DNA from 3 places in the Kribbella qitaiheensis genome. Region 2 is predicted to be linked to each of the others. Evidence: riboswitches for the same ligand, from Rfam matches in the RefSeq annotation. Region 2 holds a riboswitch; each other region holds the start of a gene.
The links. Region 2 has a riboswitch for ZMP and ZTP ahead of F1D05_RS05500 (glycine hydroxymethyltransferase). Riboswitches for the same ligand answer to the same signal wherever they lie in the genome.
Positions count from the first base shown of each region.

Region 1: it holds a riboswitch for ZMP and ZTP, as region 2 does, so the genes downstream of both, F1D05_RS06060 (phosphoribosylaminoimidazolecarboxamide formyltransferase) here and F1D05_RS05500 (glycine hydroxymethyltransferase) in region 2, are expected to answer to the same signal.
Region 3: it holds a riboswitch for ZMP and ZTP, as region 2 does, so the genes downstream of both, F1D05_RS03145 (bifunctional 5,10-methylenetetrahydrofolate dehydrogenase/5,10-methenyltetrahydrofolate cyclohydrolase) here and F1D05_RS05500 (glycine hydroxymethyltransferase) in region 2, are expected to answer to the same signal.

Region 1 is NZ_CP043661.1:1,342,058-1,351,940, forward strand. It holds gene F1D05_RS06025 (RrF2 family transcriptional regulator) at 1-99, opposite strand, end outside; gene F1D05_RS06030 (tyrosine recombinase XerC) at 131-1,075, opposite strand; partial or broken gene F1D05_RS41825 (amino acid permease) at 1,349-1,786, shown strand; gene F1D05_RS41830 (APC family permease) at 1,926-2,834, shown strand; gene F1D05_RS06040 (YraN family protein) at 2,913-3,269, shown strand; gene F1D05_RS06045 (YifB family Mg chelatase-like AAA ATPase) at 3,269-4,834, shown strand; gene dprA (DNA-processing protein DprA) at 5,192-6,331, shown strand; gene F1D05_RS06055 (GAF and ANTAR domain-containing protein) at 6,612-7,355, shown strand; ZMP/ZTP riboswitch at 7,650-7,736, shown strand; gene F1D05_RS06060 (phosphoribosylaminoimidazolecarboxamide formyltransferase) at 7,766-8,953, shown strand; gene F1D05_RS06065 (DUF2469 domain-containing protein) at 9,009-9,332, opposite strand; gene F1D05_RS06070 (ribonuclease HII) at 9,329-9,883, opposite strand, start outside.
Region 2 is NZ_CP043661.1:1,223,313-1,233,195, reverse strand. It holds partial or broken gene F1D05_RS05540 (nitrite/sulfite reductase) at 1-215, opposite strand, end outside; gene F1D05_RS05535 (ArsR/SmtB family transcription factor) at 623-1,189, shown strand; gene F1D05_RS05530 (MFS transporter) at 1,186-2,448, shown strand; gene F1D05_RS05525 (putative glycolipid-binding domain-containing protein) at 2,665-3,282, opposite strand; gene F1D05_RS05520 (GbsR/MarR family transcriptional regulator) at 3,285-3,797, opposite strand; gene F1D05_RS05515 (hypothetical protein) at 3,922-4,131, shown strand; gene F1D05_RS05510 (aminotransferase class I/II-fold pyridoxal phosphate-dependent enzyme) at 4,293-5,420, shown strand; gene F1D05_RS05505 (ATP-grasp domain-containing protein) at 5,417-6,589, shown strand; gene F1D05_RS05500 (glycine hydroxymethyltransferase) at 6,681-8,171, opposite strand; ZMP/ZTP riboswitch at 8,159-8,241, opposite strand; gene F1D05_RS05495 (acyl-CoA dehydrogenase family protein) at 8,313-9,883, opposite strand, start outside.
Region 3 is NZ_CP043661.1:730,443-740,325, forward strand. It holds gene F1D05_RS03115 (ubiquitin-like protein Pup) at 1-160, shown strand, start outside; gene prcB (proteasome subunit beta) at 169-1,008, shown strand; gene prcA (proteasome subunit alpha) at 1,057-1,911, shown strand; gene F1D05_RS03130 (NUDIX hydrolase) at 2,019-2,552, shown strand; gene F1D05_RS03135 (class I SAM-dependent methyltransferase) at 2,619-3,353, shown strand; gene F1D05_RS03140 (hypothetical protein) at 3,720-4,145, shown strand; ZMP/ZTP riboswitch at 4,151-4,241, shown strand; gene F1D05_RS03145 (bifunctional 5,10-methylenetetrahydrofolate dehydrogenase/5,10-methenyltetrahydrofolate cyclohydrolase) at 4,271-5,125, shown strand; gene aroH (chorismate mutase) at 5,213-5,581, shown strand; gene F1D05_RS03155 (prephenate dehydrogenase) at 5,578-6,648, shown strand; gene cmk ((d)CMP kinase) at 6,658-7,347, shown strand; gene F1D05_RS03165 (lysophospholipid acyltransferase family protein) at 7,344-8,072, shown strand; gene der (ribosome biogenesis GTPase Der) at 8,065-9,447, shown strand; tRNA gene F1D05_RS03175 (tRNA-Pro) at 9,602-9,674, shown strand; gene F1D05_RS03180 (S1C family serine protease) at 9,785-9,883, shown strand, end outside.

The DNA of each region.
Region 1 (9,883 bases), 120 kb from region 2:
CTCCTCCGCGGAAACCACTGTGGGGTCGCTCGCCATCCAGCGCTGAGTGATCTCGATCAGCGCTCGCAACGCATAGTCAGACTTCGCCGAAACCCGCATGCTCCGCAGTCTGCCCTATCCGGGGCTTCCGTCAGGCCCGTGGATGGGCTTGTTCGTACGCGCGTCGCAGTCTCTCCCCCGAGACATGCGTATAGACCTGCGTCGTCGCGAGCGATGCGTGGCCGAGCAACTCCTGCACGCTGCGCAGGTCGGCGCCCCCTTCCAGCAGATGGGTGGCCGCCGTGTGACGCAGGCCGTGCGGCGACAGATCCGGCGCGTCGACCGCGTCGATCCTGGCGTGGACCACCCGCCGTACGGTCCGCTGGTCGATCCGCCCGCCCCGCGCGCCGAGAAACAAAGCCGGCCCGCTCCCAGGCTGGATCAACTGGGGTCGCGCGGTCCGCATCCACGTCTCCAGCGCGGCCGCCGCCGGTACGCCGTACGGGACAGAGCGCTCTTTGCGGCCCTTGCCGAAGACCCGCACCACGCGGCGGGAGGAGTCCACTTCGTCGACATCGAGGGCACACAGCTCGCCGACCCGGATCCCGGTCGCATAGAGGAGTTCCATGATCGCCAGGTCGCGCAGTCCAACCGGGCTGCCGTCGTCGGCTGCGACCGCCGCGGCATCCATGACAGCTCTGGTGTCGGCCTGGCCGAGCACACCAGGCAGCGGCCTGTGCGGCTTGGGGCTGGCCAGCAGCGCGCCCGGGTCAGTCGCGATCCGGCCGGTCCGCTGTGCCCACGCGGTGAAGACCCGAGCCGCGGTGGCCCGGCGCGCCATCGTGCTGCGCGCCTTGCCCAGGCTCTGTTGCTTGGCGAGCCAGGAGCGCAGCCCCCGGATGTCGAGCCCGTTCAGATCAGCATCGTGACCAAGCCGAGTCAAATGATCCAGGAGGTCCGCGATATCACCGATGTAGGCTCGCACCGAATGTTTGCTGAGGTCTCTTTCCGCCGTCAAGTGCCGTTCGTAGTCAGCCAGTAACACAGTGAAATCTTCTGATAAAGCAGGGTTTCCGCTGACATCCTCCGGCGCCATGACTCGACCATGCGGGAGTCTCCCCGGCATCGCAAGCCACCGCGCTGGTCGTGACAAAGGAGGTCTGGTCCGTAGACCAATGGTCGACTACTGTTCGGCCCGATTGCCCTAGTAGCAACGGAGGCACCCCTGACCATGGCCCCCTCAGCGAACGGACAGACCGTAGGCCGGCGCCTGCCGGTCGAGTCGGCGTTCACTAGAGTCGAGGATGCGAGGCACCGTCTGCCACGCCTGTTCGGTCGGCGCGACCTAGTCGTGCTCGGCCTCGGCGTGATGATCGGCTCCGGCATCTTCAGCCTCAGCGGCAAGGAAGCGGCGACCGTCGCCGGCCCTGCCGTGATTTTGTCATTCCTGATCGCAGCGCTTGTCTGTGTGCTCGCGGCCGCCTGCTATGCCGAACTGTCCTCGACGATCCCGGTTTCTGGTAGTGCCTACACCTTCAGTTATGTGGCGTTCGGCGAGATGTGGGCCTGGCTGGTCGGCTGGGCGCTCGTACTCGAGCTCGTCACCGCGGCCGCGATCGTGGCCCGGGTCTGGTCTGCCTACTTCCTGGCGACCCTGAACGGGTTCGGCGTCACGCTGCCGGACAACCTGGCCCAGTTCTTCGGCCCCGAGGCCAAGGTGAACCTGGTCGCGCCGCTGCTGTTGCTGCTGCTGACCGCGATGATCGTGACCGGCACCAAGCTGTCGTCCCGGGTGCTGACCATCGTCGTGGCGGCGAAGGTCGCCGTGATCCTGCTGGTCGTCATCATCGGCGCCACGCACATCAACTGGGCGAACTACCACCCCTTCATCCCGATGAGCCGGGCCCGCGCCCGCCGCTGCCAGCCCGACGTTGCTCAGCTGGATCGTGGACTCCTCGTTCGGCTCGTTCGGCGTGATGGGCATCTTCACCGCGGCCAGCTCGATCGTGTTCGCCTTCATCGGCTTCGACCTGATCGCGACCGCGTCCGAGGACGCCAGGAACCCGCGCAAGACGGTCCCGCAGGGCATGCTGCTCGGCGTCGGCGCCGTCACCATCCTGTACGTCGCGATGGCGGTGGTGCTGGTCGGTCTGCGGCCGTACGCCCTGCTCGGTGGCGCCGCACCGGTCTCCGAGGCGATGGACGCGGTCGGGGTCGGCTGGGCTGCCGATGTGGTCAACCTCGGAGCCCTACTCGCGTTGATGACCGTGATCATGGTGGTGCTGATCGCTCAGAGCCGGGTGCTGTTCAACATGGGTCGTGACGGGCTGCTGCCGAAGAGCCTGGGCCGGGTCAGCCGGGTCTACTCCTCGCCCGCCCGTGCCGCCAGCGCGGCAGGCGTCGCGGCTGTCGTCCTCACCCTGTACCCGAAGGTGGTCGACCTCGAAGAGCTGCTCGTCATCGGTGCCCTGTTCTGCTTCGCCTTCTGTGCGGTCGGCGTGCTCAGGCTCCGGCGGACCGAGCCGAACCTCGAGCGTGGCTTCCGGGTGCCGATGGTGCCGCTCGTCCCGCTGCTCTCGCTCGGCGCGACGCTGTGGCTGATGCTCAACCTGAAGACGAGCACCTGGTGGATGTTCATCGTCTGGATGGTCTTCGGCCTCGCCGTGTACGGCCTCTACGGCCGCTGGCACAGCCGGCTGGCGAACGAGGAGAGCTGGGACTTCGAGATCGGTGACACCGATCCGGGCCGCGGCGGCCTGCAGGCGATCCGGCCCATCGACACGCCGGACACCTCCGAGCTCCGGGCGGTCCGTACGCCGCCCAAGTCCAACCGCGGCAAGCACATGCGCAACTGAGCCAGTTGTCCACAGGCTCGAACTCGGAGCTGAAATCGGCGGCGATCCCGGCATGTTCTTAGCCGGAGGTGGTCACCGATGCGAGTCACGGAAGCAGTCGGGCGGTACGGCGAGGAGCTCGCCGCGAAGTATCTGGTAGCCGCCGGTTTCGCCATTCTGGAGCGGAACTGGCGCTGCGAGCTGGGCGAGATCGACATCGTCGCCCGGGACGGCGACACCCTGGTCGTCTGCGAGGTGAAGACCCGGCGGGGCCTGAACTACGGCTCTCCGCTGGAGTCCATCACCTACCGCAAACTCGCGACGCTGCGCGGTCTGGCCGGCCGCTGGCTGCATCAGCACAGCATGCGGCCACCGCAGGTGCGGATAGATGTCGTCGCCGTCCTCATCCCGCACGGCAGCCGGCCGACCGTCGAGCACGTCAAGGGCGTGGCCTGATGCCCCTTGCTCAGGCGTGGTCCGTCGCCCTGGTCGGCCTGGAAGGGCACCTCGTCGAGATCGAGGCCGACATCGCGCAGGGACTGCCGAAAACGACTCTGATCGGCTTGCCGGACACCTCGTTGTCAGAGGCAAGAGATCGGGTGCGCGCCGCGGTCGTCAATTCCGGCGAGCGGTTCCCGGACCGCAAGGTGACCATCGGCCTGTCCCCCGCCACCCTGCCCAAGACCGGCTCGCACTACGACGTCGCGATCGCCTGCGCCCTGCTGGCCGCCGCCGGTGTCGTCGAAGGCGAGCGGCTGCGACAGGTTGCGATTATCGGCGAGCTCGGTCTCGACGGCCGGGTCCGCGAGGTGCGCGGAGCGCTCGCGATGACGCTGGCGGCGGCCCGTTCCGGCTTCGAGCGGATCGTCGTTCCGGAGTTGAACGCGGGTGAGGCGCGGCTGGTGCCCGGGATCTCGGTCTACGGCGTCCGTTCACTGCGCCAGGTGCTCGCCATTCTCCGTGGAGCCGAGGTTCCCGACGAGGAGCCGCCCCGGGCCGAGCCAAGGCTGCTCTCCGAATCGCTGACCCGCGTTCCCGAAGTGGATCTCGACGATGTGCTCGGTCAGCACGAGGGCCGGCGTGCGATCGAAGCTGCCGCCGCCGGCGGTCATCACCTCTACCTCCACGGTCCGCCCGGCTCGGGCAAGACGATGCTCGCTGAACGCCTGGCCGGCCTGATGCCGGACCTCAGCACCGACGACTCGCTGGAGGTGTCGGCGGTGCATTCGCTCGCCGGCCTCCTCACCGGCGACGCCGAGCTCGTGGTCAGGCCGCCCTTCATCGCACCACACCACACCGCTTCTCTGGCCAGCCTGGTCGGCGGCGGCTCGGGGATGCCTCGTCCCGGAGCCATCAGCTGTGCCCACCGGGGCATCCTCTTCATCGACGAGGCGCCGGAGATGCATCCGCTGACCCTCGACACCCTGCGCCAGCCGCTGGAGTCCGGGTTCATCGAGGTGCACCGGGCGGCCGCCGTTGCGAAGTTCCCGGCCAGGTTCATGCTCGTGCTCGCGGCCAATCCCTGTCCCTGCGGCCAGTCCGGTACGCCGTACGGGATCTGCAGTTGCACTCCGCAGGTCCTCACCCGCTACCGGCAACGGATCAGCGGACCGATCAAGGACCGGCTCGACATCCAGCGTCAGATCCTGCCCGCAACGCGTGGAGGACAGAACGGCGAGAAGCCAGAGTCCACCGCCGTCGTCGCCGAGCGGGTGAAAGCCGCCCGTGACCGGCAGACCTTCCGCTACCGCGATACCGGCTGGTTGCTGAACAGCCAGGTCCCCGGACCGCTGCTCAGACGGCAGTTCCAGCTCGACCCCGACAGCCAGAAGATGCTCGAGAGCCTCTACACCGAAGGCCGCCTCACCGCCCGCGGCTTCGACCGCGTCGTCCGCCTCGCCTGGACCCTCGCCGACCTCGAAGGCGCCAACCAGCCAACCCCCGACCTAACCCACCAGGCCTACCAACTCCGCAGCGGCGAACCCCTGACCCCTTTAGCCGACCACAGACCAATCAGGTGACCCCAAGACCACCCCACCCCTCACCCGCGTGGCGCCGCCCCAACTAACCGGCGCTCGCTCCTCACCCTCGTAGCCGCCCACCCGATACCTCAAGCCCCGCTCTGCCCACCAGCGCCGAATCCCCGCACTCCTTCTCATCGCCCTACTAGCCGACCACCGACCCATCAGGGGAACCCAACGTGACAACCCCAACCTGTCCCTCGGCCGACCTTTTCGTCCCGGGCCTCCACCCCCACGCCGAGCCCGAATCCGCCCCCGGCTCCCCAGCCTGCACCCACGCCTCCGCCTCCCCGGCCTGCACCCACGCCTGCACCTCCGCCTCCGCCCCCGTCGTCGGCTGTCTCAGTTGGCGGGCACGTGGGTGACTTGGAGCGGGTGGCGCGGGCTGGGTTGTCGCGGGTGGTGGAGCCGGGGGATCCGGCGGCGCTGGAGGCGTTCGATGGACTGTCTGCGCTTGAGGTCTGGGAGTTGCTCCAGACCGGTACGCCGCGGGTGGAGCGGTGGGCGGCTCGGCTTGCCAGCACGAATCCGGAGCGGGATCTGGAGCGAGCGCAAGCAGTGGGCGGGCGGTTTGTCATTCCGGGTGATGACGAGTGGCCGGAGCAGATCGAGGTGCTCGCTCATGCCGGACAGCAGGCACGTCGGGGCGGAGTGCCTTTCGGGATCTGGGTCCGCGGCGAGGCCAACCTCCGGCAAGCACTGGCGAAGTCCGTTGCCGTCGTCGGATCCCGCGCGTGTTCGTCGTACGGCGAGCACGCTGCCGCGGAGCTTGCTGCCGGGCTGGCTGACAACGAGGTGACCGTGGTTTCGGGCGGTGCGTACGGGATCGATGCCGCCGCTCACCGCGGCGCACTTGCCGCCGCGGGTCTGACCATCGCCGTCCTCGCCTGCGGTGTGGACGTTTCCTACCCGAAGCGCAACACCGCGCTGTTCGACCGTATCGCCGCTGAAGGGCTGATCGTGAGCGAGTTGCCACCCGGCTGCTCGCCGACCAAGTTGCGGTTCCTTGCCCGGAATCGGCTGATCGCGGCCGGCACGCTCGGGACCTTGGTGGTCGAGGCCGCAGTGCGAAGTGGCGCCCTGAACAGCGCCGGCTGGGCCGAGCAGTGTGGGCGAGCCGTGCTGGCAGTGCCCGGACCGATCACCTCGCGAATGTCCGAGGGGGCGCACCTCCTGGTCCGGGAACGCAACGCGCTGCTGGTCACCAGCATCGCGGACATCCTCGAAGCGATCTCTCCACTCGGGACCGCGCTGACCTCGTACCCCCACGCCCCCGACGAACCAACTGACGGTTTCGACCTCGAGGTCCGACGCACTCTCGACGCCGTGCCCGTCCTCAGACCCGTACCCACCCTCCGCATCGCCGTCACCGCCGGTCTCGACGCCGAGACAGTCAAGGAGTGCCTCGAAACCCTCGCCGACGCCGACCTCGTCGAACAGCTGCCCGCCGGTTGGCGCCTGTCCCCCACCCACCGCCGCGCCCTCGGCGGCACCTGAGCAAGTCGGAGATCCGCGCGCTCGGCGGCACCTGAGCAAGTCGGAGATCCGCGCTCGGCGGCACCTGAGGCAAGCTGAAGATCCGCGCTCGGCGTCGTCCTCGGTGTCACGCTCGCCGGTAGGCGGTCCGAGATCCGAACGGGTGAACCCGAGCCGTTCGGCGACACCAGAACTTGTGCGTGAACTGCCCGAAAGATGGCGTGTGGACCGCATAATTGGAGGCACCGACCACCTGGAGGGCGGACAATCTGGCGGGGGCCGATGAGCAGGAGAAGCGCCGATGAGCGGCATCGATGACGGGTACGGCGAGAACACTGCCGACGTATTCGCGGAACTGGCCATCGAGCTGCATCAGAGCGACGGTGTCGAGGAGACGGTCGAGGCCGTCCTGCAGTTCGCCCTGCAAGCCGTCAACTGCACCCAGGCCGGCCTGGCCCTGGCCCAGCGCGGCGGACGGATAGAGATCGCGGCCGTCACCGGGCCTGTCGTGGAGACCGTCTATCAGCTCCAGATCGACACCGGGGAAGGCCCGCTGATCGACACGCTCCGCGGTGGCCACACCATGCTCATCAGGGACGCCGGGACCGAGACTCGCTGGCCCGAATGGGGCACCAAGATCACCGAACTCGGCCTCCGCACGGTCCTGCACATCGCGCTCCAGGTCAACGACCGCATCGGCGGCGTGCTCAGCCTGTACAGCCGCGAACCGGACGCCTTCGACGATGACGACGACGCGGTCGCGCACATCCTTGCCCGGCATGCCGCGATCGCGGTCGCCACCGCCCGCCACGAGGAGACCATGAACCTGGCCGTCGACGCGCGGAAGCTGGTCGGGCAGGCGATGGGGATTCTGATGGAGCGGTACGAGGTGGACGGTGACCGCGCCTTCGCGATCCTGCGCCGCTACTCCCAGGACACCAACACCAAGCTTCGCGACGTTGCTCTGAGGCTGGTCGACACCCGCAAGCTGTCTTCGCCCGATCCTGTCGGACCGGACCACAAGTCACCCCCCGCCAGTCGCTGACGACCGGCAAGGGGCACCTGCGGCTCGTCCGGCTGTCCGGACGAGGGGTCGGCCCACGCCGCTGTTTTCCAACGACTGGACCTCGAACATCTGGCCGCTCGAGCCGCCGGACTCCGTGCTCACCCAGTGCCCGACTCCTGGAATCTCAACCAGAGCAGGCTGTTCGGGCCCGTGGTCGAGCCGGTCCACCACGCGGCGCCGGCTCCCTGCGATGAGAAAGCGGCGGCCGGCTCGTCTCAACAACCATGACGATCCAGCACCGGGCTTTCGGCGTCCCGGCCGCCGGGTAGGGTCGGGGCGAGTCGCGACTGGCGAGGGTGGGACACCACCGGGGAGTGGCTCGCCATCCGAGTGTGAGCGTCGACCGCCTGGGCGCTTCTTCAGCGAGATTCGACTGAGGAGGCCGAGACGTGGACCTGCGGTATGGGATCAACCCCGGACAGGCGGCGACCGCCGTACCGGTGACCGCCGGCAAGTGGCCGGTGCGGGTGGTGAACGGAGAGCCATCCTTTACCAACCTGCTTGATGCACTGAACGCCTGGCAGTTGGTGCGCGAGGCGAGTCAGGCCCTTGGGAAGCCGGCGGCGACGTCCTTCAAGCACGTCTCCCCCGCCGGTGCCGCCGTCGCGGGGCCTGTCGACGAGGTCATGGCCAGCCTGTACGGCGTGGACGGCAGCCGCGTCGGTGAACTCACCAGTGCGTACCTGCGCGCACGTGATGCCGACCCGAAGTCGTCGTACGGCGACTTCGCGGCTGTGTCCCACCCGGTCGACCTGGAGTTGGCCGACGTGCTGGCCGGTCTGGTCTGTGACGGCATCATCGCGCCCGGGTACGAGCCGGGAACGGTTGAACGGCTCAGCGCGAAGAAGAAGGGGCGATTCCTGGTCATGGAGATCGACCAGGCATTCGTGCCGCCGCGGGAAGAGGCTCGGGAGGTGTTCGGCGTACGGCTGAGTCAGGAGCGGCCCCGGAGTTCGGAGGCCGCACTGGAGCAGGTCACGGGCGATGTTCTGCCGGATGAGGCTGTGGAGGATCTCAGGCTGGGCATGGCGGTGTTGCGGTATACGCAGTCCAACTCGGTCTGTTACGTGCGAGGCGGGATGACTATCGGGATCGGGGCCGGGCAGCAGTCGCGGGTGGATTGCACTCGGCTCGCCGGGGCGAAGGCCGACATCTGGTGGCTCAGGCGGCATCCGGCGGTCCGCGAGCTGGCGTTTGGGGAGGAAGTGCGGCGCCAGGATCGGATCAACTGGCAGGTTCGCTGGTGCGAAGGCGACCTGACGGCGGAGGAACTCCAACGGCTGAAGCACGATCTGGCCAGACCAGCCGGACCAGCCGGACCAGCGGAGGCTTTCGGGCAGCGCGAGGAGGCGCAAGGGCTCGATTGGCGCACGGAGTGGCTACGGGGTCTTGAGCGGGTCGCCTTCGTGTCCGATGGAGCGCTGCCGTTTCGCGACAATGTCGATCACGCTCACCGGCACGGAGTGCGCTTCATCGCTGAGTCGGGTGGGTCGGTCAGGTCGGACGAGGTGGCGGCTGCCTGTCGTGAGTACGGGATCAGCCTCGCCCGCACCGGCGTCAGGCTGTTTCATCACTGACGCAGCAACAACGCACAACGCAACCCGGGCACGAGTGCGCCCGGGGTGCGAGTGGTCAGCGGCCGAAGTCGGAGTCCTTGGGGACTTCCAGGTCGGATTTCGCGAGTTCTTCGATGTTGACGTCGCGGAAGGTGACCACCTTCGCGTTCTTCACGAACCGGGCCGAGCGGTAGACGTCCCAGACCCAGGCATCGGCCATCGTCACCTCGAAGTAGACGTCACCGCCTTCGGTACGGACTTTCAGGTCTACCGCGTTGCACAGGTAGAAGCGCCGCTCGGTCTCCACGACGTACTTGAAGATCCCGACGACGTCTTTGTACTCCCGATAGAGCTGTAGCTCCATATCGGTCTCGTACTTCTCAAGGTCGTCAGCGCTCATCGGCTCTCCACTCCGGTGGGACTGGTCACATTCTGTCCCATATCGGGCCGCAGACTGCGGCGGACATTCTCGAACCGCCGTCGATGTTGCGGACACGGGCCGTATTCGTCCAGCGCCGCCTGGTGTTCAGGCGTGCAGTACCCCTTGTGAACCGCGAAGTCGTACTGCGGATACACCTCGTGCCAGTGCTCCATGATCCGGTCCCGGGTCACCTTGGCGATCACCGAGGCGGCCGCGATGCACGCTGCCACCCGGTCACCCTTCCAGATCGCCAGCCCCGGCACGCCGAGGCCGTCGACGCCGAACCCGTCGGTCAGCACGTACGACGGGCGCTCGTCGAGCCGGAACAGGGCCCGGCGGAGCGCCTCGACGTTCGCGACGTGCATGCCGAGCCGATCGCACTCGGCCGCTTCGATCGAGACGACGGACCAGGCCAGCGCCCGGTCGCGGATCTGCTCGTAGCAGCGGTCCCGGGCCTTCGCGGTGAGCAGCTTGGAGTCGGCCAGTTCGGGGATCTGGCCGCGCTTTCCGTCCGGCAGGATCACCGCGGC
Region 2 (9,883 bases):
AGATCGGCCGGGTCGATCGAGTCGAACCCGCGGTGCGCATAGACGTTCTCGATCCGGGCCCGGACGTTCAGGCCATCGTCGTTCTTCTTGTTCTCTTCGTTCTTGTTCAGCGGCTCGCGATAGCCGAGCGCCCACTGGCCTTCGCCCTTGCCCTTGCGCGGGCGGGCTGCCTTACGAGGGGGATCGGTGCGGGGAGCAGAGGTGACGCCAGTCATCCGGAACGGTCCTTGTCTGCTAGAGACAGGTGCGTCCGCGCTGAGCGAGCTCGAAGCGTCGTCGATTCGATTCGGGTCTGCGCGGTGCGCACCCAGCGGTGATCAGAGATCGGGGGCCATCAACTGGCCCGCAGGGTGGCTGTCAGAGCATCGAAGGACAACAGATGGCGCTGCGCATACGACCGAGGTCGATGTGAATCCGACCTACGAGATGAGTCGAGCGGGCAGCGAGCATGCTGATAAGACTCGGCTCAGTTCGCCCGTAAATCAACTCCCATTCCTGCATCGTGAGACGCAATCTCAAATAATGGATAAGTCTAGCAGCGTGGTCGAGATTGATTCGCGCTCGAATCGTGATCTGCAAGAGCTCTTGCGCAAGACTTCTTGTGGAAAGTAGTCTCGCCGTCATGACTCCTGCCAACCGCCGTTCGGCCGATGCCTCCGTGATCGCCGCGATTCACCACCCGCTCCGCCGCCGGCTGATCGACCTGCTCGGGGTCGACGGCCCGGCGACCGCGTCCCGGCTGGCGGAGTCGACCGGGGAGCTGGTCGGCAACATCAGTCATCACCTGAAAGTTCTGGCCGCCGCGGGCGTGATCGAGGAGGCGCCCGAGCTCGCCAAGAACCGCCGCGAGCGGTGGTGGCGCAGCGCCAAGGCGTCGTACTCGTGGTCGATCGCCGACGCCGGCGGAGACCCGGCGGGGGAGCTGGTCGCGGCTACCGCCGAGGAGGCGAATCTCGGGCATCACACGGCCAAAGTTCGGCAATGGTTCGACCGGCGGACCGGGTACGACGAGGCCTGGGTGCGGGCGGCTTTCGCGACCGAGAGTTGGGTCACACTGACGCCGGAGCGGCTTGCCGAGCTCGGTTCGCGGATCAGCGAACTGATCCAGGAGTACGTCGAGACGCCGGATTCCGGACCGGGTGCGCAGTCCGGGTTCGTCTTCGCGCACGGTGTACCGGCCCGGCCATGAGCGGGAAGGTGGAGGCCGGAGCGAGTGGCGGGGCGGAGACGGCGTCGGCTGAAGAGGGGGCGGCCGAGGTGGTGTTTCCGCCGTTGTCGCGGGATCGGCGGGTGCAGGGGTGGATCGTCTCGAACGCGGTCTCACAGACCGGCGACGTCGCCTGGTACATCGGACTGGCCTGGAGCGCCGCCCAGGTGACGACCCCTGCGGGCGCCGGCCTGGTGATGGGCATTGGCGCGCTGCCGAAGGCGCTCACCCTCCTGTACGGCGGTGCGCTGGCGGACCGGATCGACGCGCGCCGGACCATGATCGTGGCCAACCTCGGGCGAATCCTGGTGCTGTCACTGGCAGCCGCGTTCATCGGGATGTGGGGCGTCTCGCTGCCCTTGCTGCTTGTCGTGGCGGTGGTGTTCGGCGCGGTGGATGCGATCTACGGACCGGCGGCCGGCACGCTGCCGCGCCGGATGGTCCAGCGCGATGACCTGGTGAAACTCGCGGCGGGCAACCAGTTGGCGAACCGGCTGGCCGTGTTCGTGGGTGCTCCGCTCGGCGGTCTGGTGGTGGCGCATGGCGGGCTCGCCTCGGTGATGGTTGTGGATGCGGTGTCGTTCGCGGTGATCGCCGTGGGGTTGGTGGCCGTGGTGAAGCCGCGGTTGCCGCAGCCCCCAGCGTCGGGCGCATCGGTGCTGACGGATCTGCGCGAAGGGTTCGGGTACCTGCGCCGGTCCGTCTCGGCGCGCACGTTGGTGATCGCGTTCTTCGGGCTGAATCTGTGCGTCGGGCCGGTGCTAGCGGTCGGATTGGTGCAGCGGACTCACAGTGCAGGGTGGGGAGCTGGATCGCTTGGGCTGTTCCAGGCCTGCTCGGGCGTCGCAGCGGCCGTCGGAGCGTTGTTGGCGATGCGGTGGAAGCCGCGGAACCTCGCCCGGACCGGGTTGCTGGTGCTGATCCTTCAGGCGGCTGGGTGTGCAGCGATCGGGTACGTACCTCGGGGTGGCGTGTTCGCGGCGATGGCGACGATCGGGTTCACTGCCGGGCTCGCGTCGGCGCAGTTGTCGGCGGCATTCCAGCAGACGATCGACCCGGCGTACCTCGGCCGCACGAGCAGCATCACCAGCCTCTCCGACGAAGCCCTGATGCCGGTCGCGATGACCACCTTCGGCTTCCTCATCAGCCTCACCTCGATTGGTATCGCGTGTCTGGCGATCGGGGCCGTCTTCGCCCTGTTGATGGTCTGGTCGGCCGCTCGACTCAACGCGGCAGGCTGATCTCTTGCCGGTGGGAGGGCGAGTCGCTAGCGTGTGCTCGCGCTCGGCGCGGCCGAATTGGCGCTTGCCGCGCAGAAGGTCCGGGATGGCCGGGCCGGCGGCTGGGTGCGTCAATCGGCTTACTGGGCAGGCGAATACCGCGAGCAGGAAGCCGGTGGCGACACTCTGAACCTGTACGACGTGAGCGCTCGCGGATGCGGATCGCCGTCTACCCCCTTACCCGCTGAACGGTTCGGCTGCTGGGCTTACTCGGGTGGCGAGGTCGGGGTAGTTGATGACCAAGCCGGCGAGGTCTAGTTGCAGGTCTGCTTGGTATCCGCTGTCGGTGCTGGTGTAGCGAACCCGCGACCCGGACTCGTTGGAGTTCAGATGCTGATAGCGCTGTGGTGAGAGATGCACGGCCAGGTCCGGGAGGGACACCCAGGCCATCAGGAAGTCGACTGTTCCCGGCTGGCGGTGTAGGTGGTGACGGCGGACGGGCATGAGGTTGGTGAGAGGGGAGTAGGCCAGGTCGCAGTCGAGTGCACCGCTAACCGCGGTCAGGTCTCCGCCTGGTGGTGGCAGGGCTACCTCCCCCTCGCTGGATGAGGTGGCCTGCCAGTTGCCGGATCCGTCCGAGCCGAGCTCGAGCCGACGAATCCAGCCTTCGCCGGCGGCTGTGAGGTGCAGGCGGCGGGTCACCCATCGCGCGCCGGTCTCGAGTTCGTAGTCCACCCGGTAGGGGAGCGGATCGATGCCGAGCTGGGTGCCGGTCGCGCTCAACCGGTCCTCGCCCAGCTCCAATTGGACCGCTTCCGCGCGCCACGAGTCGGTACCGCTCCACAGCAGCATCATCGTCACACCATGCCACCCCGTCGGTTCGCCGACGGCTGCTTCAGGTTGCGGGGTGCTGGGATCGCCAGTTCTTGATCAGCTGGTTGAGGTCTTCGCTGATGAAGGCGAAGAAGTCGGAGGCTTCCAGGAGGCGGAGCCCGACCGGCGTCTCGGGGCCGAAGAGGTCGGCGCCGGCCCCGGGTGCTGGATTCCCATTCGCCGAGGGCGTTGTTGCGTCGTTCGAGGATCGAGGCGAAGACGTCGTCGCGGATGCGGTAGTGGTCCTTGCGGGAACCGGGTAGCCGCTCGCGGGAGATGAAGGCAACCTGGATCAGCTGCCGGACGGCGCCCGAGACCGCGGGCTGGCTGATCTGGAGCGTCTCGGCGAGCTCGGAGGCCGTCATCGTGCCGGTCGGGCTGACCAGCATCCGGCCCATCACGCGGGCCGACATCGACGGGACGCCGCTGTTCGCCATCACGCTCGCGAAGCGCTCGACGAACTGGCTGACCGCTTCTGGGGACGGTTCCTGGGACATGTCGACAGACTACCGGAATCTGATCTATCGCAAGTATCACAGAGTTCTGAGATTTTGGATTTCATGACCACTTCATCCGCAGCCGAGGCCGGGCCGGCCACCCTCACGGGCGGTCGAGAAGGGCGTGGGCCCTGGTCTGGCGGTCGCGGCCAAGACCGGCTCGGCCGAGCTACTCACCTCGGTCCGCGAGGCGTTCATGACCAGCTTCGGTACGACGATGTGGGTCTCGGCCGGCATCGGCGTCGCGGGCGCAGTGCCGGCCGCAGCGCTGATGCCGAAGCGAGCGGCGAAGCCTTCCGAGGTTGCTCCGATCGGGATCTCCTCGAACACCTGACAGGCCGCCGTGAGCGCCTCCGTATGCCAGAGCTTGGCCAGGTGCCGTGGGATCAATTCGAGCCTGATGGAAAGGGGGTCATGAACTCTGTGCTTCGATCCATTAACCGGTTAACGTACTTGCGCGCCCGGTGACCGGCCGGTCGCGGACAGGAGCCGCGGATGAATCGGATGAAAGACGGGCTCGGGCCGGGAACGATCGCAGCGCGGGCCGGGGCCCCACCGGCAGAGCCTGCCGGTCCACTGGTCGTCTCACCTGAGTTCGCCACGGCGTACCACCAGGATCTGGATGACGTCGCCCCGGTGCGTTACGGCCGGTGGGGGCACCGCTCGGCCGACCACCTCGAGGAGGTGCTCGGGGCGCTCGACCGTGGCCGCTCGGTCGTCTTCAACAGCGGGATGGCGGCGGTCTCGGCCGTACTGCTCGCGTTGCTGCGGCCGTCCGATCGCCTGGTGCTGTTCGAGGGCGGGACCTACTACGAAACCAGGCAGATCGCCGATCAGCTGGCCGGGCGGGGCATCGAGGTCCAGGTGCTCAAAGCCATGGCCGAGTTGCCCGCGGCGGTCGTCGGAGCCCGCCTGGTGGTGGTCGAGTCACCGAGCAATCCGCTCCTCGATCTCTACGACCTGCGCGAGATCGCGCGGATCGCGCACGCTGCCGGAGCCTTGGTCGCCGTCGATAATTCGGTCGCCTCGCCGCTGGGTCAGTGTCCGTTGGACCTCGGCGCGGATTTGGCGATGTGCAGCGATGCCAAGGTCGTCGGCGGCCACCACGACCTCGTGCTGGGTCACGTCAGCAGCCGTGATGCCGAGTTGCTGACGGCGCTGCAGGACTGGCGTTATCTGCACGGCGGGATCCCGTCGGCTTTCACCTGCTGGCTGGCGTTGCGGTCGATCGGGACACTGGAGTTGCGAGTGCAACGGCAGAACGCGAATGCGGGAGCTCTGGTGAAGCTCCTCGCGACGCGGCCCGAGGTGACCGGTTTGCGTTGGCCAGGGTCGCCCGCTGATCCGCAGTATCCGTTGGCGGCCCGGCAGATGATGCTCGGGGGTGGTCTGCTGGCCTTTCGGCTACCCGGCCGCCCGTACCTGCATCGGTTCCTCCGCGCGAGTCGGCTGATCGTTCCGGCCACCAGCTACGGCGGACTGCAGTCGACCGCCAACGACATCGGGGCGTGGCCGCATCTCGCGGTCCCCGCGGGCTTGGTGCGGATCTCTTGCGGCTGTGAAGATACGGCCGACCTCGTCGACGACGTCCGGGATGCACTCGACAAAGCCGCGGTGTCATGACGCATCTGCTGCTCGTCGGAGCCTGGCCGGAGCTGGCGGCCCGGCTGGTCGGTCTGCCCGGCCGCGTCACCCTGCTCCAGCTCGAGGGGATGCCCGGTGGCTCCGACCTCACGGCGTACGGGCGATGGGCCGCTGACCTCGTGACTGCGCGCTGGGATCAGCCCGCGGAGATCCTCGACATCGCCGCCGGGTTGAATCGGCGCGATCCGCTCGACGTGGTGGCCGGGTACGGCGAATTCGCGCTGCCGGCGGTCGCCGCGATCTCGGCGCAACTCGGGATCCGGTCAGTGCCGGGCCCGGTGGACCAACGGCCGGGAAAGAGCGTCCAGCGGACCCTGTTTGCTGCCGGCGGCTGCCGGCCGGTTCGGCACCTGCTGTGCTCCCGGCCGGACGAGGTACGCGCGTTCGTCGAGGCAGGCCCGGCCGTGCTCAAACCTGACCTCGGCAACGGCAGCCTGGGGGTCTTCGCTGTGGACCGGACCGATCAGATGGAGCAGGGGTGGCGGTGGGTCCGCGGCGCTGGATTGGGTGCTGTGCTGGCTGAAGAGCGTCTGTCCGGCCCGGAGTTCAGCGTTGAGACCAGATCGGTGTCCGGTCTGCACGAAGCGCTGATGGTGACCGAGAAGTTCACCTCGGGACCACCGCATTTCGTCGAGATCGGTCATGTCATGCCGGCGCGAACCGACGTGGACGAGCTCAAGGACGAGGCGGTTCGTGCCTTGTCGGCGCTGGGACACACGGACGGTCCAGCGCATGTGGAACTCATCCGGACAGATGACGGACCGAAGATCGTGGAGGTCAACCGTCGGCTGGGCGGCGACCGCATCTGGGAGCTGCTGCAGCTCAGCACCGGCATCGACGTACTTCGGCAGGTGCTGCTTGACGCACTCGACCCGAAGCCCGCTGCGGTTGGCGGCGATGCAACTGCGGCGGCAGCCATCCGCTTCGTGCACGGCAGCGAAGCGATGTTCGCCAACGGGCTGCCCGCGCGGCCGGCCGAGCCGATCGAGGCGGTAGAGGGACTGATCCGCTGGCGCTGGGAGCCGACTACGTACCACCGTCGGCTTGGCTACGTGTTGACGTACGGCGCCGATCCGACCGACGCGGTCGGCATCGCAGAGCAGGTCTGCAAGGCATTCCCAGGGTATTCACCGGCAGGCACGGTCTGAGGTTTCGACGGACACCCGAGGACGCCTGAGCAGAGCAGCGCCCGCACCGAGAGTTCCGGTGCGGGCGTTGCGGGCGCTTCGGGGGCTTGGGTCAGTTGAGGACGAGGCCAGGGTAGAGCGGGTGCTTGTCGAGCAGTTCTGCCGAGGCGGCGCGGACCTTGTCGGCGACGCCGTCGGCCAGCACGTACTTCGCCTTCGAGGGTGCGCCGGCCGAGGTCGTGGTCGGGGTGACGCTGGACAGCACGTCGACCATCAGCTCCGCGACCTTGTCGAACTCGTCGAGGCCGAAGCCGCGGGTGGTGAGCGCCGGCGTACCGATCCGGACGCCGGAGGTGTACCAGGCGCCGTTCGGATCGCGGGGAACCGCGTTCCGGTTGGTCACGATGCCCGCGTCGAGCAGGGCCGACTCGGCCTGGCGACCGGTGATCCCGTACGACGAGACGTCGAGCAGGACCAGGTGGTTCTCCGTGCCGTCCGTGACGAGCTTGACGCCACGCTTCATCAGACCCTCGGCAAGCCCGACCGCGTTGTCCGCGACGGCCTGCGCGTACGTCTTGAACTCCGGCTGCCGCGCCTCGGCAAGAGCGACGGCCTTCGCGGCCATCGTCTGGCTGAGCGGGCCGCCGAGCACCATCGGGCAACCGCGGTCGACCGCGTCGGCGTACTCGGGCTGGCAGAGCACCATGCCGCCCCGCGGGCCGCGCAGCGACTTGTGCGTGGTGGTCGTCGTGACGTGCGCGTGCGGCACCGGGTCGAAGTCGCCGGTGAAGACCTTGCCCGCGACGAGTCCGGCGAAGTGCGCCATGTCGACCATCAGGGTCGCGCCGACCTCGTCGGCGATCTCGCGCATCTTGGCGAAGTCGACCTTGCGCGGGTACGCCGAGTAGCCGGCGATCAGGATCAGCGGCTTGAACTCGCGGGCCTGCGCGGCGACCTTGTCGTAGTCGAGCAGCCCGGTCTCCGGGTCCGTTCCGTACGAGCTCTGGTGGAACATCTTGCCGGAGATGTTCGGCCGGAAGCCGTGGGTCAGGTGGCCGCCCGCGTCGAGCGACATGCCGAGCATCTTCTGGTCGCCGAGCGCCTTGCGGAGCTTGGCCCAGTCCTCGTCGGACAGGTCGTTGACGTGCTTGGCGCTCGCCTCGGCCAGCGCCGGGGACTCGATCCGGTTGGCCAGGATCGCCCAGAAGGCGACCAGGTTCGCGTCGATGCCGGAGTGCGGCTGGACGTAGGCGTGCGGCGCGTCGAAGAGCGCTTTCGCGTGATCCGCGGCGGTCTGCTCGACGGTGTCGACGTTCTGGCAGCCGGCGTAGAAGCGGTGCCCGACGGTGCCCTCGGCGTACTTGTCGGACAGCCAGTTGCCCATCGTCAGCAGCGTCGCCGGGGAGGCGTAGTTCTCACTCGCGATCAGCTTCAGCGAGGACCGCTGGTCGGCCAGTTCGGCCCGGATCGCGCCGGCGATGGTGGGTTCCACCGCGCCGATCACGGCAAGTGCGTTGGTGTACGCGGCCGACGCGGCAGCGGCGTCGAAGGGTTGAGTCATCTTCGTCTCTCTCCTGAGGTTGCACTCGGTCGCGGCACCCAGGCGCACGGTGCCGGCGTCATTTCGCTCCCCGGTGGTCAGTCCCACCTCAGCGCCAGTCGCGACCCGGTAACCCTAGCTGGTGTGGTCGCTTGCGTCCGAACAACCGTGGGGCAGGACCCTCGCGTATTCGGACGCAAGCGGTTAGAGGATGCGGTCGAGGATGGGGGCGAAGGGGGTGGTGCGGGGGAGCGTGCCGAAGACGCCACCCCAATCGCCGGCCAGGCGGGAGGCCACGAAGGCGTCCGCTACCCCGGGGGTGGAGTGACGGACCAGCAGGGATGCCTGCAGGCAGACGGCCATCCGCGCGGCGAGGCGGCGAGCGCCGGCTTCCGCGTTCTCGAGATCGGAGAGCCGCTCCAGGACGTCGGTCACGGCGGCGTCCAGGCGATGGTCGGCTCCTCGGGCGGCGCCTACCTCGGTGAGCCAGGCCTCGAGGGATTCGGGGCGCCGGAGCGCGCGCAGTACGTCGAGGGCGTTGACCGTGCCGGAGCCTTCCCAGATCGAGTTCAGCGGTGATTCGCGGAACAGCAACGGCAGCCCGGACTCCTCGACGTACCCGTTGCCGCCGAGGCATTCGAGCGCCTCCGCGACCGTGAACGAGGTTCGTTTGCAGACCCAGAACTTGGCCAGTGGCAAGGCGATCCGCCGGAACGCCGTGGCCTGCTCGTCCCCGGCGATCGAGGCGTCGACGGCTGCCGCCAGACGCATCGAGAGAGCGGTTGCTGCCTCGCTCTCGAGTGCAAGGTCCGCGAGCACGTTCTGCATCGCCGGCTTGTCCCGGAGCAGCCCGCCGAAGGCACTCCGGTACGACGTATGCCAGGTCGCCTCGACCAGCGCCCTCCGCATCAGCGAGGCCGAACCGAGCACGCAGTCGAGCCGGGTGGCCGCGACCATCTCGATGATCGTCCGTACGCCGGCGCCTTCGTCGCCGAGGCGGTAGCCGATCGTGTTGCGGAACTCCACCTCGCTGGACGCATTCGACCGGTTGCCGAGTTTGTCCTTCAGCCGCTGCAGGGCAAACGTGTTCCGGTTGCCGTCGGCAAGGACGCGCGGTACGACGAAGCAGGTCAGCCCGTCGGGCGCCTGGGCGAGCACGAGGAACACATCCACCTGCGGTGCCGAGCAGAACCACTTGTGCCCGTTGAGCACGTATTCGTTGCCCTGTCCCGAGGGCGTGGCCGTGGTCAGGTTCGCGCGCACGTCCGAACCGCCCTGCTTCTCGGTCATCCCCATCCCCGCGAGCACGCCGGACTTTTCCGCCGGCCTCAGCCGGCGTACGTCGTACGAGGTGCTGGCGAGCTTCGGGATCCATTCGGCGGCGAGCTCTTCCGAAGCGCGGAGCGCCGGTACGGCGGCGTAGGTCATCGAGATCGGGCAGCCGTGGCCGGGCTCGACCTGCGACCAGACGTAGAAGCCGGCCGCCCGGGTGAGGTGTGGCGACGGGCGTTCGCTCGTCCAGGGTGCGGCCTGGAGGCCGAAGCCGACGGCCTTCTCCATCAGCCAATGCCAGGACGGGTGGAACTCGACCTCGTCGATGCGGTTGCCGTACCGGTCGTGGGTGCGCAGAACGGGTGAGTTCTGATTCGCCGGGAGAGCATGGGAGAGCGCTTCCTGCGTTCCGGCGAGTTCTCCGATCCCGGTCAGGCCTGGATCGGCCGAAAGGTCGGCGTACGGACGCAGAGCGTCACCGAGTCCCGTGTCGGACGTGAAGA
Region 3 (9,883 bases), 490 kb from region 2:
CGAGGAAGAGGTCACCGAGGTCAAGTCGACCGAGGACGCCGCCGAGCGCAAGGAACGGCTCGACGACGACGTGGACTCGATCCTCGACGAGATCGACGAGGTGCTGGAGGAGAACGCGGAAGAGTTCGTCCGCGGCTTCGTGCAAAAGGGTGGGGAGTGAACCGCTAGATGACATTCGATGCCTCCGGCAGGTTGCCGGAAGCCTTCCTGGTCCCAGGTGGCTCGTCCTTCATGGACTTCCTGGCCGGGCACGCGCCCGACCTGTTGCCCGGACGACGCTCCCTGGGATCGGCTGACTTTTCCGCCGACGTTCCGCACGGTACGACCATCGTCTCGGCCACCTTCCCCGGTGGCGTGCTGATGGCCGGCGACCGGCGGGCCACGATGGGCAACATCATCGCCCAGCGTGACATCGAGAAGGTCTTCCCCGCCGACGAGTACTCCGCGGTCGCGTTCGCGGGCTCGGCCGGCTTCGGAATAGAGATGGTCAGACTCTTCCAGGTCGAGCTGGAGCACTACGAGAAGCTCGAGGGCACGACGCTCAGCCTGGACGGCAAGGCGAACAGGCTGAGCGCGCTGATCCGGGGCAACCTGGCGATGGCGATGCAGGGCCTGGCCGTGGTGCCGCTGTTCGCGGGCTACGACGAGGAGATCAAGGGCGGCCGGATCTTCTCGTACGACGCCACTGGCGGGCGTTACGAGGAGCAGGCCTTCCACAGCGTCGGCTCGGGTTCGCTGTTCGCCCGGGGCGCGCTGAAGAAGCTCTACCGGCCGGACCTGACCGCGACGGAGTGTGCCACGGTCGCGGTCCAGTCCCTGATCGACGCGGCGGACGACGACTCGGCGACCGGTGGACCGGACATGCTGAGGCGGATCTTCCCGGTGATCGGCGTGGTCACGGCCGACGGCTACAAGCGACTGCCCGAGGACGAGGTGGCCTCGATCGTCGACAGCGTGTGGGCGGCCCGGCACGAGCGTCCCGACGGCCCGGCCTCCTCGCTGATCTGAGCAGCTCGCCGACCTGAGTCTGCCCGCGCTTCGAAGACAAGGATTTCCATGAGCGTTCCGTTCTACGTCTCTCCCGAACAGCTGATGCGGGACCGGGCGGACTTCGCCCGGAAGGGCATCGCCAAGGGCCGCAGCGCGATCGCACTGCAGTACGCCGACGGCATCCTGTTCGTCGCGGAGAACAGGTCACCCGCCCTGCACAAGGTGGCCGAGATCTACGACCGGATGGCGTTTGCCGCGGTCGGGCGGTACAACGAGTTCGAGAACCTGCGGATCGCCGGCGTCCGACTCGCCGACATGCGTGGGTACTCCTACGACCGGCGCGACGTGACGGGCCGGGCGCTGGCGAACGCGTACGCGCAGACGCTCGGTGCGATCTTCTCCTCCGGTGGCGAGAAGCCGCTCGAGGTGGAGATCCTGGTCGCCGAGATCGGCAACACGCCGGCTGCCGACCAGATCTACCGGCTCACCTACGACGGCTCGATCGCCGACGTGCGTGGGTACGCCGTGATGGGTGGGCCGGCCGAGCAGGTCGCCGACTACATCGGCGAGCACTATGCCGAGGGGATCTCGCTCGCGGGCGCCCTCCGGCTGGCGGTGGACGCACTCGGCCACGACGGCACCGACACCCGGCAGCTCGAGCCGGACCAGCTCGAGGTCGCCGTACTGGACCGGACCAGGTCCCAGGTGCGCAAGTTCAAGCGGATCTCCGAGGAGACGCTGGCCCGGATCCTGTCCGAGTCCAGGCCCGACACCTCGCCGTCCGAGCCGGCCGCGCACTCCGAGGCCGCCGAGTCGGTCAACGGCGGCAACTACGAGAGCGCGAGCACGGACGGTGCTTCGGCCGACGACGACGCACCGGTCGCGCCCCCGGAAGACCCGGACACCAGCAACCCGCTGTGACAGCCGAATCGACGCCCGCCGGAGAATCCCTTTCCCCGGCGGGCGACTCGGGTGGTGTGGGCTCCGGACCCAATGGGTCCCCTCGGCCTGCCGATCCGGAGCCGTGGGTGTTGCTCGAAGAGAAGCCGGGCTTCGACGGGTTCCTGACCGTGAAGTTGCGGCGGTACCGGTTGCCCGACGGGCGTGAGGTCGACTGGGACGTCTTCGGTCCGGAGCTGGACTCCGGGTTCAGCTCGGGTGTCACCGTGCTGCCGCTGACGCCGGAGGGCCGAATCGTCACGATCCGGATGTTCCGCGCCGGCCCGGACCAGGTGGTTACCAACCTGCCCGGCGGTCTCGTCGATCCGGGGGAGGACCCCGAGGCCGGTGGTCGTCGTGAGCTGGAAGAGGAGACCGGCTACACCTGCGAATCGATCGAGGTGGTGGGCTGGCTGTGGGCGAGTTCGTCGTCGGTCTTCCGTAAGTACGTAGCGATCGCTCGCGGCTGCCGTCCGGACGGGCAGCAACACCTGGACGAAACCGAGGACTGCGTCCCGGTGGAGCTCACAGTCGACGAATTCCGCACCGAACTCCGTAAGCCCGGCCAGATGACCGGCACCGACGCGGCCTACGTGGCCCTCGACCACGCCGGCCTCCTCTGACCAAGCGCCGTTCTGGCCGGGGTATTTGCGTTGCGTGACCGTTTGGGTGCGCTCTAGCGTGCGCGCATGACTGGCGACCCGTTCGGCGACGAGCGACTGGTGGAGCTGTACGACCTCGACAACCCGGACGGTGTCGATCACGCCTACTACCGTGCCCTGGCCGACGAGCTCAAGGCAACGAAGATCCTCGACTTCGGTTGCGGCACGGGCCTGCTGACCCGGTCTCTTGCAACGCCCGGTCGCGAGGTCATCGGCGTCGACCCGAGCAAGACGATGCTGGACTACGCGCGGAAACAACCCGGTGCCGAGAGCGTCACCTGGATCGACGGTGGTTCGACCGCGGTCGACCAGACCGGCGACGCCGATCTCGTGCTGAGCAGCGGCAACACGATGATGTACGTCAGCACCGAAGAGTTCCCGGCCGTCCTGGCGACCCTCGCAGAAGCTCTGAGGCCTGGCGGAGTGATCAGCTTCGAGAGCCGCAACCCGGCTGCGCGTGCGTGGGAGCAGTGGGGCCGCGACGCGACGTACGGCGAACGCGACACCTCGGTCGGCCACCTGATCGAATGGATGGAGGTCACCGAGGTCGACAACGGCCGCGTGGTCTTCGACGCCCACAACGTGTTCGAGGACGGCCGCGACACGGTCTCGACCAACGTCCTCTACTTCCGTACTGCGGAGGAGATCACCGCGGGCCTCGAAGCAGCCGGCTTCGGCTCGATCGACGCCCGGGCCGGCTGGAACGGCGAGGAACTCACCGACGCCTCCCGTCTCTTCGTCGTCAAGGCAATCAAGAAGTGACGTCACGGCAGGCACTTGAAGAGCACCTACGCGCAGTGAATGAATAGACGACGCGGATCCTTCCGCCCCGAGGAGTCGCCATGCCACGCCGCCGTCTGACGCTGCTCACGGTGCTCGCCATCGCCGTCCACTCCCTCGCCCTCATCCCCGCCGCCGAGGCCGCCGTGCCGAAGGTCAACCTGACACCCGAACCGCAGCAGCCCAACCGGCTTCCTCCACTCCGGCGCCCTCGCGTGGTCGGCCGATGGCGAGAGCTGGACCGAGCTGACCCGCGGCACGACGGCCGAAGTACGAGTCACCGCAGCGGCAGGCACCCAGGCCCGGTACGTCCGGTATCGCGCGCTGGCGCCCAACCCGTCGTACTGGATGGTGGTTCGCGAGTTCGCAGTACAGGTGACTGACGGCTCGGAACTGGTGCTGACGGCAAGCGGCACTCCGGCCGGCTCGGCACTGCCGGCTGCGGTCGATGGAGACACCAGTACTGCGTACGCGGCCGCCGGCGGGCCGGTTGCCGGTGACGCGCTGACGGTGACTGCGTCGGTCCCGACGAAGGTAGACCGAGTCACGGTGTTGCAGCGGACCGACGCGGCAGCTAAGTGTCGGCTGGAGATCAGGACGCCTGCAGGCTGGGAGTCGCTCGGTGCTCTTCGGGGTGCCTATACCGCAGTACAGGTTGATGGCCGGGAGATCGAGGCGGTCCGGGTGGTGTGGTCGGCCGGAACCGGCGCACCGCAGGTGGCCGAAGTGATCCTGCGCAAAGCCGAGGTGAATCCCACCCGATCCGGCGGGTAAACTCCGAGGCGGACCGCGACTGGCGTTCGGGTGGATCACCACCGGGGAGCGGTTCGCCGGAGTTTCCGGCCGAAGCCGCGCGCCTGGGTGACCGACCTGTTCGTCGACGCCCGAAGGAGCGCGCCATGACCTCGACCGAAACCACTGCCCGCCTGATGATCGGCACCAACCTTGCCGCCGAGATGGTGGCGAAGGCGGCTGAGCGGGCCAAGAAGCTGCAGGACGAAACCGGTGTCCAGCCGTGTCTGGCGGCCGTGCTGGTGGGGGATGACCCGGCCTCCGCGACCTACGTCCGGATGAAGCAGAACCGCAGCAAGAAGGCCGGGATCGCGTCGCGGAGCGTAATACTGCCTGCGGAGACCACGACCGAGGAACTCGTCGCGGAGCTGACGAAGCTCTCGAACGATCCCGAGGTGCACGGGATCCTGCTGCAGCACCCGGTGCCGGCGCAGATCGACGAGCGGGCCGCGTTCGAGGCGATCAACCCGGCCAAGGATGTCGACGGCGTCACCATGCACGCGTTCGCGGCGATGGCGTTCGGCGAGCCGGGCTTCCGGTCCTGCACCCCCGGCGGGATCATCCGGCTGCTCGAGGCGTACGACGTACCGCTGGAAGGCGCGCACGCCGTCGTCATCGGCCGCAGCCCGATTCTCGGCAAGCCGGTCGGAATGTTGCTGCTGGCATCGAACGCCACCGTCACCTACACCCACTCGAGAACCCGCGACCTCGCGGACATCGTCCGGACCGCCGACATCGTGGTCGCGGCGGTCGGCAAGGCGAACTTCGTCCGGGGTGACTGGCTGAAGCCCGGCGCGGTGGTGATCGATGCCGGATACAACGAAGGCAACGTCGGTGACGTCCACTTCGAGGAGGCCGCCCAGGTGGCGAGCCTGATCACCCCGGTACCCGGCGGTGTCGGCCCGATGACCATTTCGTTGCTGCTGGAGCAGACCGTCGACGCCGCGGAACGGCTCCGTTAGGGGCAGAATGCGAGACGGACAGGCAGCCGATCCGGGAACTGGCTAGGGTTGGCTGGCTGAGTAAAGGCGAACTAGGAGGCAGGCACTGTGGCGGTACGGGCGATCCGGGGAGCCACCCAGCTCGAGAAGGATGAGCGCGAGCATCTGCTCGAGCGATCCGCGGAGCTGGTCCGGGCGGTGCTGCAGGCGAACGATCTCGAGTCCGAGGATCTGATCAGCATCCTGTTCACGGTCACGCCGGACCTGCATTCGGAGTTTCCCGCGGTGGCCGGCCGGCAGATCGGCCTGACCGACGTACCGCTGATGTGCATGCAGGAGATCGACGTGCCGCACGCGCTGCCGCGAGTGGTCCGGATGATGGTGCACGCGGAGTCGGCGCGGTCGCGGGAGAAGATCCAGCACGTCTACCTGCATGGTGCGGTCAGCCTCCGGCCGGACCTGACGGGTGCCCAGTGACCGAGCTCCGCGGACCGGTCCGGATCGTCGGCACCGGACTGATCGGTACGTCGATCGGCCTCGCGCTCGCACGACTCGGTGTCGTCGTCGAGGTCGTCGACGCCGATCCTGACAACGCGCTGATGGCCGAGCGGATCGGGGCCGGCTCGCGGCTGGTCCAGATCGAGCCGCAGCTGGTCGTCGTCGCCGTGCCGCCCGATCACGTCGGCGCGGTGGTGGCGGAGCAGCTCAAGCAGACCGATGCGATCGTCACCGACGCCGCCAGCGTGAAGTCGAAGCCGCTGGCCGAGGCACGCGCACTCAGCTCGGCCGAGGACCTCACCCGGTACGTCGGCAGCCACCCGATGGCCGGTTCCGAGCGCAACGGCCCGCTGGCCGGCCGTGCGGACCTTTTCGACGGTGCGACCTGGGCGATCACGCCGCACGAGACCAGCTCTCCCGAGGCCGTCGAGCTCGTACGGCGGCTCGCCGAGGCCGCCGGCGCGCGCACTGTCGAGCTGTCCGTCGGAGACCACGACCTCGCGGTGGCCCGCGTCTCCCATCTGCCGCAGCTGATGTCGTCCCTCGCGGCCGGCACCCTGGTCGACGCCCCGGCGGCGCACCTGGAGCTGTCCGGCCAGGGCGTTCGTGACGTCACCCGGATCGCGGCCAGCGACCCCGGCCTGTGGACCCAGATCGTCTCGGCCAACTCGCCGGCCCTGAGCGGCCTGCTGGAAGGGATTCGCGACGAGCTGGACCGGCTACTCATTGCCCTGGGCAAGGAAGAGTCGGCCGAGGAGGTCACCGCAGTACTGAACCGTGGCGTCTCCGGCGCCGTCCGGGTGCCTGGCAAGCACGGCGCACCGCACATCGAGCTCGTTCCGGTGCTCGTCACGATTCCCGACCGGCCCGGTCAGCTGGCCCGGCTGTTCAACGACGCGGCCGCTTCCGGCGCGAACGTCGAGGACCTGCGGATCGACCACAGCCCCGGCCGCCCGGTCGGTGAGGTCGAGCTGGACGTCAAGCCGGACTCGGTCGAGCAGCTGGTCCGGGTACTGACCGAGCGTGGCTGGGCCGTGCACCGGTAACCTCTGGCCATGATCATCGCTGTCGACGGCCCGAGCGGTTCCGGTAAATCGAGCACGGCCCGCGGTGTCGCGACCAGGTTGGGCCTGCAGTACCTCGACACCGGCGCGATGTACCGCGCGGTCACCTGGTCCGTCCTCGAGCACGGGATCGACCCGGCGAACACCGAAACGGCCGCCGCCCGGGCCCGCGATCTGGAGCTGGCGATCTCCACCGATCCGCAGCACCAGACGATCGGCGCCGACGGGACTGACGTCACCGAGGCGATCCGGGACCCGCGGATCAGCGCGGCCGTGAGCAAGGTCGCTGCCACCAATCTGGACATCCGGGCCGAGCTGATCAGCCGGCAGCAGGCGATCATCGCCGCCGCCCAGCCGACCGGCGGGATCGTCGTCGAGGGCCGGGACATCGCCACCGTGGTGGCCCCGGAGGCCGAGCTGAAGGTCGTGCTGATCGCCGACCAGGAGGCCCGGATGGCCCGCCGCAAGGCGGAGCTGGCCGAGGGTGCCGTGTCGGCCGAGCAGCTCCGGGACCAGATCGTCCGCCGCGACGCCGACGACTCGACCGTCGCCCAGTTCCTGGTGGCCTCCGACGGGGCCGTCACCGTCGATTCCACTCATCTTTCGCTGGAGGAGGTCATCGACGTGATCTGCCGGCTGGCGAAGGAGGCCGAGGCCGCCCCTCGCGACCGGGAGTCATGACAGCCGAACTCACCGGCCACCGGGAGCTCCCGCGCACCGATGACCTGGATCCGCTGCCGTACCGGCTGGGCCTGCCGCTGCGCTGGCTGATCGGTCACTACTTCCGTCAACGCTACGACCTGACCGTGCACCGCGAGGACCTGTTCCCGCGCACCGGCCCGGTGCTGGTGGCCCCGAACCACCTGGGTCTCCTGGACGGACCCCTGCTAGGCGCGATCGCACCCCGGATGGTGCACCAGCTCGGCAAGATCGAGGCCTTCACCGGGTTGCAGGGCAAAGTGCTGGTGAGGGTCGGCCAGATCCCGATCGACCGGTCCGCGTACGACGTACTGGCGGTCCGCCGGGCAATCCAGGTCCTGCGCGGGGGCCGGGCACTGACCATCTACCCGGAGGGGGCCCGCGGACCGGGGGACTTCCGGCGGATTCGGACCGGGGTGGCCTACCTGGCCGCCGTGACCGGTACGCCGATCCTGCCGGTGGCCCTGCTCGGAACCAGGCAGCCGGGCGGTGACGTGGACCTGTTTCCGCCTCGGGGTACCAGGCTGGATGTGGTGTATGGCGAACCTTTCACTGTCGAGCGCGTACCATTTCCCAGGAGGCACTCGGACGTACGCGTGATTGCCGACCAGATCGGCGACGTGTTGCGGGCCCATGTGCAGGCGGCCGTCGCAGCCACCGGCAACCCGCTTCCGGGTATGCCAGACCAGAAGGATCCTGATGAGTGACCTGCCCACCCGCTACGAGTTCGCCGCGGAGCCGACCCACGACCGCGAAGACACCGGGCCGCTCCCGGTCGTTGCGATCGTCGGCCGGCCGAACGTCGGCAAGTCGACGCTGGTGAACCGGATCATCGGCCGCCGCGAGGCAGTGGTCGAGGACACTCCGGGCGTCACCCGGGACCGGGTCTCGTACGACGCCAACTGGGCCGGACGCGGCTTCACGCTGGTCGACACCGGCGGCTGGGACCCGGACGCCGTCGGCTTCGCGGCCCTCGTCGCCGCCCAGGCCGAGGTCGCGATCAACCTCGCGGACGCCGTGCTGTTCGTGGTGGACGCGACGGTCGGGATCACGGACTCCGACGAGGCCGTCGTCCGGGTGCTGCGCAAGTCCGGCAAGCCGGTCGTACTGGCCGCGAACAAGGTGGACGACCAGCGCGTCGAGGCCGAGGCGATGAACCTGTGGAGCCTCGGCATCGGTGAGCCGTTCCCGATCTCGGCGATGCACGGCCGCGGTACCGGCGACATGCTGGACGCCGTCCTGGCCGCGCTGCCGGACGCTCCGGCCGAGCGGGACGCCGTGCTCGGCGGGCCGCGCCGGGTCGCGATCGTCGGCAAGCCGAACGTGGGCAAGTCCTCGCTGCTGAACAAGGTCGCCAAGGAGGACCGGGTCGTCGTCAGCGACATCTCCGGTACGACGGTCGACCCGGTCGACGAGCTGATCGTGCTGGGCGGCAAGGACTGGCGCTTCATCGACACCGCCGGCATCCGGCGCAAGGTGAAGAACGTCCAGGGCCACGAGTACTACGCCAGCCTGCGCACCAACGGCGCGATCGAGCGGGCCGAGGTCGTCGTGGTCGTGATCGACGCGTCCGAGCCGATGACCGAGCAGGACCTGCGGATCATGAACACGGTCGAGGAGACCGGCAAGGCGCTGGTGATCGCGTACAACAAGTGGGACCTGGTCGACGAGGACCGGCGCTACTACCTGGAGCGCGAGATCGACCGCGACCTGGTCCAGTTCCGCTGGGCTCCGCGGGTGAACATCTCCGCGATGACCGGCCGGCACATGGAGAAGCTGGTGCCGGCCATCGAGGCGGCGCTGGACGGCTGGCAGACCCGCGTCCCGACCGGCCAGCTGAACGCGTTCCTCGGCCGGCTGGTGGCGGCGCACCCGCACCCGGTCCGGTCCGGCAAGCAGCCGAAGATCCTGTTCGGCACCCAGGCCACCACGATGCCGCCGACCTTCGCGATCTTCACCTCGGGCGCCTTCGAGCCGTCGTACCAGCGCTTCATCGAGCGCCGGCTCCGCGAAGACTTCGGCTTCGTCGGCAGCCCGGTCCATGTCCAGATCCGGCCCCGGGTGAAGAAGCCCAAGAAGTAATCTCGGCCTGTGTAGAGAACGCTGAGATCACCGGACCCGTTGCCCTCAGCAACAATGCGGCAGTCACGGCCTGGTGGTCACCGATCGAACTTGGTAAAAAGCACTCGCTGAATGGGGTAAGGTTTACCCGCTCGCTGCTGCTGGAGTGAGCATTCGGGCTGTGGCCTAGTTGGTAAGGCGCCAGTCTGGGGGACTGGAGATCGCGAGTTCAAGTCTCGCCAGCCCGACACCCGAGCAAGGGGCACCGATTTCGATCGGTGCCCCTTTTCGTTGCTCCTCCCCGTCGTCCCTGGTCCGCTCTTGATTGCGCTGTAATGATGTAATCAGGAGGCGCATCGTGATAGATGACGGCGTAGACGACAGGGCTGACGACGACGTACTGGATGGTTACTCCCGGGTGGTCTCGGGAGTGGCCGAACATCTCATCCCGCGGGTG